One region of the Conexibacter stalactiti genome, then DNA from elsewhere that is predicted to be linked to it. Evidence: riboswitches for the same ligand, from Rfam matches in the RefSeq annotation. Region 1 holds a riboswitch; the other holds the start of a gene.

Region 1 (7,630 bases):
AGTGGTAGGTCAACGGGAGCGCGAGCGAGCCCTGCGTCCAGCGCTCGGGCCGCGCCCGCTCGTCGAGGGCGCCCGCCGCCGCCTCGCTGTCGATCAGCAGCTCTCGCGTGAAGGTCAGCAGTCTCGGATCGCGCTGGCGGGTCTTCTTCCACCATCTGTCGAAGTGCGCGCCGGAGACGACCTCGGCCGGGATGCGGTTGTCGTAGAAGGCGAACAGGACCTCGTCGCCGGCGAGGATGTCGCGGCGGCGTGCTCTGTGCTCCAGCTCCTCCAGCTCGTCGATCAGCTGGCGGTTGTCGTGGAAGAAGTGGTGGCGCGTCTGCCAGTCCTCCTCGACCAGCGCGCGGCGGATGAACAGCTCGCGCGCGAGCGCGGGATCGAACTTCGCGTAGGAGACCGTCCGCCCGGCGACGATCGGCAGGCCGTAGAGCGTGACGCGCTCGGTCGCGACGACCTCAGAGCGCTTCTTCTCCCAGCGCGGCTCGGAGTGCGTCCGTCTGACGAGGTGCTCGGCAAGCGACTCGACCCACTCCGGCTCGATTCTCGCGACGACGCGCCCCCACAACCGCGAGGTCTCGACCAGCTCGGCCGCCATCACCCAGTTGGGCTGTCTGCGCGCTTGGCCGGAGCCGGGGAAGATCATGAATCTGGCGCCGCGCGCACCGAGGTACTCGCCGCGTCTTCTCGCGCTCCCCTCCTTCACGCCGACGTGCGAGAGCAAACCGGCCAAGAGCGCTCTGTGAATTTCGGTTGTCTCGGCCGGCTGCTGGTTGAGCGTCACGCCGACGCCTCTGGAGGCCTCGCGCAGCTGGCTGGCGAGGTCCTGCCACTCGCGCACACGCAGGTAGTGCAGGAACTCTCTCTTCAGCCGCTTGCGGAACTGCGAGTTCGACAGCTCTCTCTGCTGCTCCCTCAGATAGGTCCAGAGGTTGAGGAAGGCGCTGAAGTCGGAGTGGTCGTCTCTGAAGCGGGCGTGCTGCTGGTCGGCCTGTGCCTGCAGCTCGCTGGGGCGCTCGCGCGGGTCCTGGATCGACAGCGCGGCGGCGATCACGATCGCCTCGCTGGCGCAGCCGAGCCTGTCGGCCTCCAGCACCATGCGGCCGAGGCGCGGGTCGACCGGCAGCTGCGCGAGTTTGCGCCCGAGCGGCGTCAGCTCGCCCTCCTCCAGCGCCCCCAGCTCCTGCAGCAGCAGCACGCCGTCGCGCACCTGGCGTCTGTCGGGCGGCTCCAGGAACGGGAACTCCTCGATGCTGCCGAGCCCGAGCGCGGCCATCTGCAGGATCACGCTCGCGAGGTTGGTGCGCAGGATCTCCGGGTCGGTGAAGCGCGGCCGCGCGTCGAACTCGTCCTCGGAGTAGAGGCGGATGCAGATGCCGTCGGACTGGCGGCCGCAGCGGCCCTTGCGCTGGTCGGCCGAGGCCTGCGAGACCGGCTCGATCGGCAGCCGCTGGACCTTCAGCCGTGAGCTGTAGCGCGAGATGCGCGCGCTGCCGGGATCGACGACGTATCTGATCCCCGGCACCGTCAGCGAGGTCTCGGCGACGTTGGTCGCGAGCACGACGCGCTGCTTGGAGTGCGCTCTGAAGACGCGTTGCTGCTCGGCGGTCGCCAGCCGCGCGTACAGCGGCAGCACGTCGAGTCTGTCGCCGAAGCGGCCGCTGAGCGCGTCGGCGGTGTCGCGGATCTCGCGCTCGCCGGAGAGGAAGACGAGCACGTCGCCCTTGCTCTCGCGTCGCAGCTCCTGGACGGCGTCGCCGATCGCGTCGACCTGGTCGCGCTCGTCGGGCGCCGACGATCTGTCGCCGGCCTCGTCGGTGTCGTCGGCCGCGCTCGGCAGCGCCAACGGGCGGTAGCGCACCTCGACCGGATAGGTGCGGCCGGAGACCTCGACGATCGGCGCGCCGCCGAAGTGGTTGGAGAAGCGCTGCGGGTCGATCGTCGCCGAGGTGACGATCAGCTTCAGCTCCGGCCGCTTCGGCAGGATCCGCGTGATGCAGCCGAGCAGGAAGTCGATGTTGAGGCTGCGCTCGTGCGCCTCGTCGACGATGATCGTGTCGTAGCGGCGCAGCAGCGGATCGCGCTGGATCTGCGCCAGCAGCAGGCCGTCGGTGACGAGCCGCACGAGCGTGTTCTCGCTCGTGCGGTCGTTGAAGCGGACGGCGTAGCCGACGGCGTCGCCGAGCGGCACGTTCAGCTCCTCCGCGATCCGCTCCGCGACCGTGCGCGCGGCCAGCCGGCGCGGCTGCGTGTGCGCGATCGCGCCGCGCACGCCGCGGCCCAGCTCGAGGCAGATCTTCGGCAGCTGCGTCGTCTTGCCGGAGCCGGTCTCGCCCGCGACGACGACGACCTGGTTGTCGCGGATCGCCTCCAGCAGCTCCTCCTTGCGCGCGCTGACCGGCAGCTGCGGCGGGTAGGAGACCTGTGGCACGGCGGCGCGGCGCCGCTCGATCCGCGCCTCCGACTCCTCGACGTCAGCGGCGATCTTCAGCAGCTCGTCGCCGCGCGCCTCGTCGCCGTGGATTCCGCGCAGGCGATCGAAGCGCCGCCGGATGCGGTGCTCGTCGCGAAGCGTGAGGTCGGAGAGGCGCGCACGCAGCTCGGCGAGCGGCGCGTCGGGCGGGGACTGCGAGGCCACCTGCTCAGGATAGGGCTACCCCATTCGGCTCGGCCGTTCGTCCAGTGGGGGGGGCGAATCTCCACCACTTTGGTTGACAAGGCGGAGTCGCTTGCTATCTTCGGTCGCGGTCACGAGTGCCAGCGACAAGCCCCGGCTAGCTGGCCGGCAACCCTTCTCCATGTAGGGGTGCCCCGGGTGAGGACCAGGCCGCGCAGGCCGTCGTCTCAGGCGGATCTGCGGCAAGACGTGGACCTGATCTGTCGGGTCCCATCGAACCCCGAGAGGTCCAAGATGTCGATCACCCCGCTTCCGTCGCTGTCGCTGTCCCCCATTGCCACTCGTCGCCGCGAGCGCGACGGCGACTGCCCGCCCGCGGCGCCGCGCCGCGCGAACGCCGGCTCGCTGCTGCCGGTCGTCGGCCAGGAGCTGCGGGTCCCGCTGGTCGGCGGCGGAGAGGCGCGCTACGCCAACCTCGACTACGGCGCGACCGCGCCGGCGCTGGCGACCGTCGCCGAGCGCGTCACGCGCGTGCTGCCGTACTACGGCTCGGTCCACCGCGGCTCGGGTCTGCCGGCGCGCGTCTCGACCGCGCTCTACGAGCAGTCGCGCCAGGCGCTCGCGCGCTTCCTCGGCGCCCGCGCCGACGACGAGGTGATCTTCACCCGCAACACGACCGACGCGCTCAACCTGCTCGCGGGCGCCGTGCCGGAGGGCGCCGGCGACGTGCTCTTCCTCGACAGCGAGCACCACGCCAACCTGCTGCCGTGGCGCCGTCGCGCCCACCGCGCCGTGGCATTCGCGCCGACGCTGGAGCTGACGCTCGGCCGCCTGCGCGACGCGCTCGCCGCCGGCCCGGTCGCGCTCGTCGCGATCACCGGCGCCTCGAACGTGACCGGGGAGCTGCTGCCGCTGGAGCGGATCGTCGCGCTCGCGCACGGCGCCGGCGCGCGCGTCGTCGTCGACGCAGCCCAGCTCGCGCCGCACGTGCGCGTCGACCTGGAGGCGCTCGGCGCCGACTACATCGCGCTGTCGGGGCACAAGCTGTACGCGCCCTACGGCGCCGGCGCGCTCGTCGGCCGCCGCGACTGGCTCGACGCGGCCGCGCCGCACCTCGCCGGCGGCGGCGCCGTGCGCGAGGTGACGTGGGAGGGGACCGAGTGGCACGACGGTCCCGCCCGCCACGAGGGCGGCACGCCGAACCTGCTCGGCGCGGTCGCGATCGCGGAGGCGTGCAACACGCTCGACGCGCTGCCGGCGGGCGCGCTGGAGGCGCACGACCACTCGCTGCGCGAGCTGCTGCTGGCGCGCCTGGAGCGGCTCGACGCGGTCCGCGTCGCGCGCATCTGGGCCGACAGCTCCGCCGCGATCGGCACGGTCGCCTTCGCCGTCGAGGGGTACGCGCCGGCTCACGTCGGCGCCTACCTGTCGGCCGAGCACGGCGTCGGCGTGCGCGACGGCCGCTTCTGCGCCCACCAGCTGCTGGGGCGGCTCGGCTTGCCCGGCGGCGCGCTGCGCGCCAGCTTCGGTGTCGGCACCAGCGCCGACGACGTCGAGCGGCTGGCCGAGGCGGTCGAGCGGCTCGTGCGCGAGGGCGCCCGCCGCGACTACGCGCCGGGCCCGGACGGCTGGGCGCCGGTCGGCGACGACCGCCCGCTGCCTGACCTGCTGGCGTAGGCGCCGCGGCGCTGCGCCGACGGCGCGCGCAGCGCGACCGCGACGGCGCCGAGCAGCAGCACGCCGGCGCCGGTCAGCAGCGCGGCGGTGACGCCGTCGGCGCGGGTCGCGCCCTCAGTCAGCACGCTGCCGAGGACGGCGATGCCGAGCGCGCCGCCGACCTCGCGGGAGGCGTCGTTGACGGCCGAGGCGACGCCCTGCTTCTCCGCCGGCAGCGCGTCGACGATCGCGCTGGTCGCCGGCGTCGTCGCCAGCGCCATCCCGATCGCGAGCACGAGGAGGCCGACCAGCAGCCGCCAGTAGCTGGCCTCGGCACCGGCGGTCGCCAGCAGCGCGAAGCCGGCCGCCATCGTCGCCAGCCCGGTCGGCGCGACGGCGCGCGCGCCGAAGCGGTGGACGAGCGCTGGGACGCGCTGCGAGAGGCCGATCATCACGACGGCGACCGGCGCCAGCGCGAAGCCGGCCTCCAGCGGCGTGTAGCCGAGCACGAACTGCAGGTACTGCATCACGACGAACATGAAGCCGAAGAGCGCGAAGAACTGGACGAAGATCGACAGCGAGCCGGCGGCGAAGCCGCGCAGCGCGAACAGGCGCGGGTCGAGCATCGGCTGCTCGCGCCGCAGCTCCCAGCTGACGAAGGCGCTCAGCAGCAGCGCGCCGCCGGCGAAGCCGCCGAGCACGAGCCCGTCGGTCCAGCCGCGCTGCGGCCCCTCGATCACGCCCCACACGAGCGCCGACAGCCCGAGCGCGCTGAGCGCCGCGCCGACGGGATCGAGCGCCGGCCGCTCATGCGTCTCGGCGTCACGCACGTTGATCAGCGTCGCGGTGGCGGCGAGCACGGCCAGCACGACGTTGGTCGCGAAGACGCTGCTCCAGTCGAACCACTCCAGCAGCACGCCCGAGACGAGCAGCCCCAGCAGACCGCTGCCGCCGGCGACGCCGGCCCACGCGGCGACGGCGCGCTCGCGCTCGTCGGTGGGGAAGACGCTCGTGATGATCGACAGCGTCGTCGGCATGATCAGCGCGGCGCCGAGGCCCATCGCGACGCGCGCGGCGATCAGCTGACCGGGGTCGGTGACGAAGATCGCGACGAGCGCGGCGCCGCCGAAGACGGCGAGCCCGGCGAGCAGCACGCGTCTGCGGCCGAGCCGGTCGCCGAGCGCGCCGGCCGGCAGCAGCAGGCCGGCGAAGACGAGCGCGTAGCCGTCGACGATCCACTGCAGCTGCGTCGGCGTCGCGCCGGTCGCGCGGGCGAGGTCGGGGAGGGCGACGTTGAGCGATGCGACGGCGCTGACGACGGTCGCGAGCGCGAGGCACATCGAGATCAGGATCCGGCGGCGATGGGCTGGCATGGAGGGCCTCCTCCGTGGTCGAGCGGCGGGCGGGCGGCGGCTGGCGAGCCGACCGGCTGGAAGGTTTTTCAACACCTGATGAAAAACACCATCCCACCACGTGCGCTAGATTTCAACCCCTGATGAATAAAGGACGGCGCAGAGGCTCGCCCGACACGCGCGACGCGGTCCTGCAAGCGGCGCGCGCGCAGTTCGCGCAGCACGGCTACAGCGGCACGACGCTGCGCGGCGTCGCGGCCGAGGCCGGCGTCGACGTCGCGCTCGTCTCCTACTTCTTCGGGCGCAAGGCGCAGCTGTTCGCGGCCGCGCTGGCGCTGCCGGTCAGTCCCGCCGACGCGATCGACGGCGTTCTCGCCGAGGGTCTCGACGGACTCGGCGAGCGGCTGCTGCGGCGGCTGCTGGCCGTCTGGGACGACCCCGTCAGCGGCGGGCCGCTGCTGAGCGTCCTGCGCTCGGCGCCGAGCCACGAGGAGTCGGCCGCGCTGCTGCGCGAGTTCGTCGAGCAGGAGCTGATCGCGCGTCTCGCGAGAGCGATCGACGCGCCGCCGGCACAGGCGCGGCTGCGCGCCGCGGCCGTCGCCAGCCAGGTGCTCGGGCTCGTCTTCTCCCGCTACGTGCTGCGGATCGAGCCGCTCGCCTCAGCTGACCACGACGCGCTCGTCGCGCTGATCGGGCCGGTGCTGGAGGGCCATCTCAGCGTCGCGCGCTGAGGCAGGCGCGTCGCGCTCGCGCGACGCCGGCTTCAGTCGCCCGCGATCTGGCGCTCAGGCCAGAACGGCCACTCCTCGAAGGCGCTGACGCGGCCGTCGGGGGCGAACCGCAGCACCCACAGGTTGCGGTAGTGGCGCCGCTCGGGGATGTCGTAGCCGACCTCGGTGCGCACGACCGCGACCATGCCGTCGACGGCGACCTGCTCGCTGGAGAAGGTGAAGACCTCGTCGGCGCTCTCGCGGCCGGCGTCCCAGAACTCGCCGATCGCCGCGAGGCCGCGCACGGTCGGCTCGTACGGGCCGGGGCTGTAGGTCGCCTCGGGTGTGAACAGCGCCGCCAGCATCGCCGTGCCGGCGGTGCGCCAGGCGCGCTCGTAGCCGCCGACCCACTCGCCGACGGCGGCCCGTGTGACGCCGCCGTGGGCGTCGACCTGCAGCCGCCGCACGACCAGCTCGTCGATCTCCAGCCGCTTGACCGCCCCGCGCTTGACGGCAAGGCTCCCGATCGCCACGGCGCCGGCGGCGGCCGCGCCAGCCGCGACTCCGCCGGCTGTCATCGCGACGGCCGTCGAGGCGACGCGCGCCTCGGCGATCGCGGCGCGGGCCGAGTTGACCTGCGGGCGCAGCAGCGAGATCAGATCCTTGCGGGCCATCGCTGCCGAGCACCCTACCCGGCGCGCCGGCCGGCGACGCGGCGTGCGGACCGGCGCGGCGTGCGGACCGACGCGGCGTGCGGACCGAGCCCGCGCGCCGCGCGTCCCGTCGGTCCTCGCCTACAGCGGCTGGCAGCTGACGCTGCGGCTGTTGACGCCGACCCAGCAGCGCTTGTTCTCGCTCGCCATCGTGATGATGTAGTACGGCTCGTTGACGCCGAGCCCGAGCGGGTAGCGCAGCGTCAGGTTGCTGATCTTGCCTATGCAGCCGCCTTGCTGGCACATCCGCTCGGCCTCGGCCAGGTCGAGCGTGATCGGCAGCTGGATCGGACGGTCCTCGACCCATATCGATCTGACGTGCTCCGGGGTCCCGAAACGACCTTCGAACTGCTTCAGGAAGATCGTGCTGTTGGGCACCGTGGAGGGGTCGTTGAAGACGAACCGCCAGCCGCTGCCGATCAGCGCCAGATTGATCGACGCCTCGTAGAGCTGCGCTTGCGGGTACTGCCGTCGCACGATCGCCTGCGCCTCGTTGAGCGCGTCGATGAAGGTCCCCGTCGCTGCTTCCGCCATGTGATCCGCTCCCTGGTAGATGGCACGAGCGGCACGAGACTAGTCAGCAAA
Region 2 (7,630 bases), on a different contig from region 1:
CGGCACGGGGCTCAGTCGCGCAGCCGCTCCTCGTACAGCAGGATCAGCTCCGACAGCGGCACGCCGAGGCCGCGGGCGAGGCGCACGAGCGCGTCGAAGGAGGGATTGGTGCGCCCGCTCTCCAGCGTCGTCAGGTAGTTGCGGCCGAGGCCTGCGGCCTCGCCGACCTCCTCCTGCTTGAGCGCCTTTCGCGCGCGCAGCTCACGCACGGCGACGGCGAGCGCGCGGCGTTCTCTGTGGAGCGAATCGGCCACCGCACAACCCTGCAAGGGTTGCCAGTTGCATTCCACTCGCTCCAACGGGGATCATACCCGCTACAGCGGGGTTCCGCCCTTGTATCCGGGGGTTGATCCCCCGCTTGCCGTCCGCATCCCCCTCGCGGACGGCTGGCCAGCGGGGGCGGCACGTGCGAGACTGAAGGCGCATGGCCGCCCCCGCTCCCGCCGACGACCCGCTCGCCCGCCTCGCGGAGCAGCTCGAACGGCTCAGCAGCGCCAACCTGGCGCTCAGCGAGGCCGCCGAGCAGCTGATCGTGCACGCGCGCGAGGAGCGGACCGCCTTGCGCGAGGCCGCCCGCGAGGCGCGCACCGCCGCGCGCGCCGCTGCCTCCGCCAGCGCGCAGACCCACGCGCTCGCCGACCAGCGGCACGACGACGCGTAGACGCGCCGCCGGCGCGCCTCCCTCCCGCGCGCCGTTTGGAGCCGCGCTGAGCGCGCGTCAGCGGACGCGGAAGGCGGCCGTCGCCTTCATGCGGCATCTGTGCCGGCAGGCGAGCGCGACGTAGCGCCCCGGCGCCACCGCCCGCTCGATCGCGATCGGCGCGACGAAGCTGCCGTCAGCGTTCGTTCTCGCGGAGCCGATCCGGACGGCCTCGGTCTCGGGCAGACCGGCGAGCAGCGAAACGCGCACCAGCGGCGGGAAGCCGCTGCCGTAGAAGACCACTCTGCCGCCGCGCACCGCGGCTCTCGGTCTGACCTCGAGCGTCGGCGCCTTGCGCGCGGCCGGCGCCGCGACGGCCAGCCCGCTCATCACGACCAAGACGGCGGCGAATGCTGCGACCACGGTCCTCCAGCGCATCCAGTGCTCCTCGTTCGACAGCATCGTGCTGCCGCGCATCGTAGGGTCGCGACCGGGTCGGTGCGAGCGGGCGTCGATCGAAGATGGCGCGCAGACCGCCTCGCCGTGAGACGAGACGGCCTGCCCGCAGCTCCCGCGAAGGGAGCGGCCGCCTCAGCGACGCGCCTTCGCCTTCTTCACCTTCAACGTCGCCTTCGCGCTGAACTTCTGCGTGCCGAACGCCGTCGTGGCGACGACGCTGACGCTGCCGCCGCGTCTCTTCAGCTGCTTGGTCGCCTTCTTCGTCAGCTTCAGCTTGACGAGCTTGGACTTGCTCTGGCCGATCCGCGTCGTGGCGGCCTTCGACGACTTGCCCGCGACCGCGGCGCGCAGCGTCGTGGAGCAGACCGCCGGAGCGCTGCTCGGGCAGGCGATCCGCACCGAGGCGACCGTCTTCTGCTTGTTGACCGCGACGCGTTTGATGACGGCCTTGTCTCTCGCCGTCGCCGCACGTCTGACGGTGAGGCCGGTGCCGCCCGTGCCGCCGGCGCCGGTGCCGTTGCCGTTGGAGGTGCCGCCGCCGGAGCCGCCGCCGCCACCCGCGCCGCCGCTGCCGCCGGCGCCCGCGCTGGTCGCTCTGTCGAGGATCGTCGTCGTTCTCTCGATGATCGTTCTCGTCTCTCTGTCGACGCCCGGCGTGTTGCCGACCAGTCTGAGGACGGTGCTGATCTGCGTCGTGAGGAGCGGGTCGAGCGCGCCCGTGGTGTTCCCGAGCATCTCGATCAACTGGTTGACGAGATCTCTCAGCGCCTCCGGCAGCGGTGCCGCCGCGACCTGTCTGAGCAGCGGGATCAGCGGCGCGAGCAGGTCGGCCGTCGGCGTGCCGTTGCCGCTCGTCAGCCCGGTCAGGACTCTGTTGAGCCCGTCGATCACGTCGGGCAGCAGGTCGAGGTCGTCGAGCGGCAGCCCGGCCCCCGATCCCGCCCCGTCGAGCACGCCTGCGAGCTGGTTGAGCAGCGACTCGGCCGGGTCGGGCAGACCGTCGGCCGCGGCCAGTTGACGCAGCAGGTTGGCGACCGGCGCCAGCAGCGCCGGCGCCAGCTGCTCGCCGGCTCTGCCGCTCTGCAGCAGGCCGGTCAGCTGGTCGACGAGGTCTCTCGTCGGCAGTGGCAGCCCCGAGGAGCCGCCGAGCTGGTCGAGGATGTCGGTCAGCGGTCTGAGCAGCTCAGTGGTCGGAGCCGCGCCGCCCTGCAGCAGCCCGAGCAATTCGGCCAGCTGATCCTGCTCTCTGGCGCCGAGCAGACCGCCCAGCAGATCACCGACGGTGCCGAGCAGGTCGTCGAGCAATCCCCGGGTCTGGTACCCGGAGTCCGGCGGCGTCGGTGCCTGTGCTGCGGCGATCGCCGGTGGGGCGATCGCGGTCGTGGCGAGCACGGCAACGGAAACCCCTGCCGCCGTGCGCGGGAAACGTAACATCCGGGAACCTCCCAATCCCCAGCCCCTCCCGAGGGCCAGCGGATGATCGTATGAACCTTCTTTTCCGTCGATCATCGACCAGAAAAGATATGTCTTGATAGTCAGGGTTGACTGACTGACCGCCATGTTCCCCGGAACTCCGATATTGCAGTCGAACTGCGCAGCAAAATGGAGCTTCAGCCACGAAAAACGGCGGCCATTGGCCGCCGTCTGGCACGTCGAAACTCCTGTGACCTGTCGATCAGCCGCCGGCCACCGCCGGCAGGATCGTCACCTCGTCGCCGTCGGAGACCGACGTGTCGAGGCCGTCGAGGAAGCGGATGTCCTCGCCGCCGATGTAGACGTTGACGAAGCGCCGCAGGCCGCCGTCGTCGGCGATCCGCTCGCGCAGCTCACCGAACTCGGCGTAGAGCGCGTCGAGCACCTCGCCGACCGTCGAGCCGTCGACGCTGGCCGTCGACGCGCCGCCGGTGGCGGCGCGCAGCTGCGTCGGGATCTTGACCGTGATCGCCATCAGGCGGCCACCGCGCCGGGGACCTTCGCCTCGAACGCCTCGTAGGTGGCGTCGATCTCGTACGTCTCGAACGTGTCGCGCACGACGTCGAGCGTCTTCAGGCCTTCGCCGGTGATGACGGCGACGACTCTCTCGCCCGGGTCGATGTCGCCGCGCTCGGCGAGCTTCGCGAGCACCGCCGTCGTGACGCCGCCGGCCGTCTCGGTGAAGATGCCGGTCGTCTCGGCCAGCAGCTTGATGCCGGCGCGGATCTCGTCGTCGGTGACCGAGTCGACGCCACCGCCGGTGCGGCGCGCCAGCTCGACGGCGTAGGGGCCGTCGGCCGGGTTGCCGATCGCGAGCGACTTGGCGATCGTGTCGGGCTTAACCGGGCGGCAGATGTCGGTCCCCTCGGCGAAGGCCGTCGCGACCGGTGAGCAGCCGGCGGCCTGGGCGCCGTTCATCGTCGGCACGGTGCCGTTGACGAGACCGAGCTCGATCCACTCCTCGAAGCCCTTGGCGACCTTCGTGAAGAGCGAGCCGGAGGCGATCGGCGCGACGATCCGGTCGGGGATCGCCCAGCCGAGCTGCTCGGCGATCTCGTACGCGATCGTCTTGGAGCCCTCGGAGTAGTACGGGCGCATGTTGATGTTCACGAACGCCCACTCGTGCTCGCCCGCGATCTCGGTGCAGAGGCGGTTGACGTCGTCGTAGTTGCCTCTGACCGCGACCAGGTGGGTGCCGTAGACGCCGGTCGCGAGGATCTTCTGCTCCTCGAGGTTCGACGGGATCAGCACGTAGGAGTCGAGGCCGGCGGCCGCGGCGTGGGCGGCGACGGCGTTCGCGAGGTTGCCGGTCGAGGCGCACGCGATCGTCTGGAAGCCCAGCTCCTTCGCGCGTGCGAGCGCGACGGCGACGACGCGGTCCTTGAACGAGTGCGTCGGGTTGGCCGCGTCGTTCTTGATCCAGACCTCGCGCAGGCCGAGGCGCTCGGCGAGCCGGTCGGCGCGCAGCAGCGGCGTCCAGCCGGCCGGCAGCGTGTCGCGCGGCGGCGCCTGCGTCAACGGCAGGAAGTCGCGGTAGCGCCACAGCGAGTGCGGCCCGGCCTGTATGCGACGACGCAGCTCCTCGGCGTCGACGTCGGTCGTGGCGGCGTAAGCCACCTCGAGCGGGCCGAAACAACGCTCACAGACGTACTTCGCCTCGAGCGGATAGACGGCCTTGCATTCCTTGCATGTCAATGACTCTGGCGGCATATAGAAAAACCTCCGCCGGGTTTCCGTGGCAGAGGTCTGAAGAACCGCCGAACCACATCTCCCAGGCTTGTTGCTTGCCTGATGGAATTGGCACCTTCCCCTTACGGGGGGTTGCCGGGGCTTCGTCGGGCCATAACCCTCCACCCCTCTGGATGCGTACTGCTATGTGCCGGGGAAGTATACGCAGTCGTGTGACGAAGCTGCAACGCGACATTCCGGAAATCGCCAGCACAGGGGTAGAATGACCGGCATGCCGGGCGAGACGAGCAGCGAACCAATGGGCGACGAGCCGCGAAGTCATGCCGAGCTTGCCCAAGCCCCGCTTCACGCGCGGGACCCGCGGTCGCGGCTCCGTCTCGCTTCCGCCCGCTGAGCCCGAGAACGCTCAGCCCGAGGTCGTCGAAGGCCCCGGCGTCCGCTGGATCCACATCGAGCAGCCGCAGCCGAGCCACCGCGCGTGGCTGGAGGAGCGCTTCGACTTCCACCCGCTCGACTACGAGGACGTCTCCTCGCGCAACCAGCGGCCGAAGATCGACGAGTACGACGACTACCTCTTCATCGTCCTGTACTTCCCGCGCTTCGACAAGCAGGTCGGCCGCCTGAACGCGGCCGAGCTGGATCTCTTCGTCGGGCCCGACTTCCTGATCACGCTGCCCAACCAGCCGCTGCAGCCGGTCGAGTACCTGTTCGAGCGCGTCCGCACCAACGACGAGCTGCGCGAGAACTGGTTCGGCAAGGGCACCGGCTACCTGCTCTACAAGATCATCGACGCCTGCGTCGACGCGAGCTTCCCGATGCTGGCGAAGATGGGCAACAAGCTGGAGCGGGTCGAGGACGAGATCTTCGCCGGCAACTCGTCGGAGGTCGTGCGCGACATCTCCAACGTCAAGCAGGAGATCATCAACTTCCGCAAGGTCGTGCGCCCGCAGCGCGCCGTCTTCGGCGACCTCGAGCGGACCAAGCAGCGCTACCTCGCCGAGGACATGGACGTCTACTTCGACGACATCAACGACGCCTCCGAGCGCGTCTGGCAGATGTTGGAGACCTACAAGGAGACGGTCGAGGCGCTCGAGGCGACCAACGAGTCGGTCCTCTCCCACCAGCTCAACGACGTCCTGCGGATCCTGACCGTGCTCTCCGTCGTCTTCCTGCCGCTGACGCTGATCGCCTCGATCTTCGGCATGAACGTGCATGTGCCCGGCGAGGGTCACATCGCGCCGTTCTGGGTCGTGATCGGCGTGATGCTCGGCGTCGGCGGCGGCATGATCGCCTTCTTCCGCAAGCGCAACTGGCTGTGAGCTGGCGCGTCCGCGCGCGTCGCGCCGTCCGGACGCGACCGTCTTTCACGCGTGCGTAACACCGACCGCGTGGCGGAGTACAAAAGAACTGTGACCGCCACCACTTTCGACGCGCTCGAGCGCCTTGCCGGAACGATGGGGTCGACGAAGCCGAGCAAGCGCATGCTGGTGATCGTCAACCCGTACGCGACGACGGTGTCCGACCGTCTCAAGCACCTCGTCGTCTACGCGCTCCAGGGCCGCTACCAGGTCGACTCCGTCGAGACGGAGGCGCGCGGTCACGCGACCGAGCTGTGCCGCGAAGCCGCGCAGGAGGGCTACGACGTCGTCTGCGCCTTCGGCGGCGACGGGACCGTCAACGAGGCCGCCAACGGTCTGACCGGCTCCGGCACCCCGCTGACCTGCCTGCCGGGCGGCTCGACCAACGTCTTCGCGCGGATCCTCGGGATACCGAACGACGTCGTCGACGCGACCGAGCACATGCTGCGGCTCGCCGACGACTGGAGACCGCGCCCGATCGACCTCGGCATCGTCAACGAGCGCCGCTTCCTCTTCACCGCCGGCATCGGCCTCGACGCCAGCGTCACCCGCCGCGTCGACGCGCGCCCGCGGCTGAAGGCCCGCTTCGGCCCGTGGTTCTACGCCTCCGCCGCCGTCGGCGCCTTCACGAAGGACTACGTCGTGCGGCCGCCCAAGCTCGTCGCCGAGATCGGCGGCGAGACGATCGACGGCGTCACGGCGATGGTGCAGAACACGATGCCGTACACCTACTTCGCCAGACGGCCGATCGAGCTCGCCGAAGGGGTCGAGCTCGACGACGGGACGCTCGCTGGCGTCGTGCTGAAGCGCGCCAGCCTGCTCGACATGCCGACGGTGACCTTCCGCGCGCTGTCGGCCAGCGCGCGGATCGTCAAGCACCGCCGCGTGAGCGGCTTCTCCGGCGTGGAGGAGCTGACGATCCGTTCGCGCGACGAGCGCGAGCTGCCGCTCCAGGTCGACGGCGACTACCTCGGCTTCGTGCCCGAGGCGACCTTCGGCGTCGACCACCACGGCCTCCAGATCGTCGCCTGAGGGTGCGCGTCCCCCTCCCCGTCGCGCTCGCCGCCGTCGTCGTCGGCGCAGCGGCGACGCCCGCGAACGCCGCTCCCCCGACGATCGCCGGTTGCCCCGTGATGTCACCCTCCTCGGCCTGGAACCAGCGCGTCGACAGAGCGCCCGTCGCGAAGAACTCGGCGACGCTGATCCGCTCGATCGGCCTCAGCGCGGGCTTCCACGCCGACTTCGGCTCCGGCCGCTGGGAAGGCGCGCCGATCGGGATCCCGTGGACGACCGTCGGCGCCGGCCAGAAGCGCGTCCCGCTGAGCTTCGGCTACAGCGACGAGTCCGACCGCGGTCCTTACCCGATCCCGCCGTCAGCGCCGATCGAGGGCGGCCGCGGCGGTGACGGCGACCGCCACGTGCTCGTCGTCGACCGCTCGACCTGCAAGCTCTACGAGACCTTCGACTCCCATCCGCTCTCCGGCGGCGCCCGCTGGCGCGCCGGCTCGGGCGCGATCTTCGACCTGCGCGGCGGCGACGCGCAGCGGCCGCGCGGCTGGACATCGGCCGACGCCGCCGGGCTGCCGATCCTGCCCGGCCTGGCGCGCTACGAGGAGGTCGCCGCCGGCGCGATCGAGCACGCGCTGCGCTTCACCGCCCCGCGCACGCGCAGCAGCTTCATCGCCCCCGCCCGTCACTTCGCCTCCGACTCCAGCGATCCGGCGCTGCCGCCGATGGGCCTGCGTGTCCGGCTCAAGCGCTCGGTCAGCCTGCGCGGCCTGCCGCCGCAGGCGCGCGTGATCGCCGTCGCGATGAAGCGCTACGGCCTGCTGCTGGCCGACAACGGCTCGCCGTGGTACGTCAGCGGCGCGCCCCACTCCGGCTGGGACAACGACCAGCTGCATGCCCTCGACCGCATCAGCGGCAGCGACTTCGAAGTCGTGAACGCCGCGCGCTGAGCAGCGCGGCGGGCGGTCGGGCCGGACGGTCACGGTTGCGCGCCCGCGAAGCG

Evidence for each region. A riboswitch is a leader RNA that binds a small molecule or an ion and turns the genes downstream of it on or off. The one in region 1 is predicted to bind S-adenosylmethionine.
Region 2: another riboswitch for S-adenosylmethionine. It lies ahead of thrC (threonine synthase); the one in region 1 lies ahead of R7226_RS00180 (aminotransferase class V-fold PLP-dependent enzyme).

The regions. Positions count from the first base shown of each region.
Region 1 covers NZ_JAWSTH010000001.1:35,351-42,980, reverse strand. Annotated here, with positions in the region: gene hrpA (ATP-dependent RNA helicase HrpA) at 1-2,635, opposite strand, end outside; SAM riboswitch class IV at 2,744-2,869, shown strand; gene R7226_RS00180 (aminotransferase class V-fold PLP-dependent enzyme) at 2,909-4,291, shown strand; gene R7226_RS00175 (MFS transporter) at 4,222-5,643, opposite strand; gene R7226_RS00170 (TetR/AcrR family transcriptional regulator) at 5,766-6,353, shown strand; gene R7226_RS00165 (YybH family protein) at 6,386-7,006, opposite strand; gene R7226_RS00160 (hypothetical protein) at 7,127-7,579, opposite strand.
Region 2 covers NZ_JAWSTH010000028.1:34,775-42,404, reverse strand. Annotated here, with positions in the region: gene R7226_RS12565 (helix-turn-helix domain-containing protein) at 12-254, opposite strand; gene R7226_RS12560 (hypothetical protein) at 425-661, shown strand; gene R7226_RS12555 (hypothetical protein) at 719-1,117, opposite strand; gene R7226_RS12550 (hypothetical protein) at 1,232-2,491, opposite strand; gene R7226_RS12545 (ubiquitin-like small modifier protein 1) at 2,775-3,047, opposite strand; gene thrC (threonine synthase) at 3,047-4,282, opposite strand; SAM riboswitch class I at 4,334-4,441, opposite strand; gene corA (magnesium/cobalt transporter CorA) at 4,582-5,580, shown strand; gene R7226_RS12530 (diacylglycerol/lipid kinase family protein) at 5,671-6,651, shown strand; gene R7226_RS12525 (hypothetical protein) at 6,654-7,577, shown strand.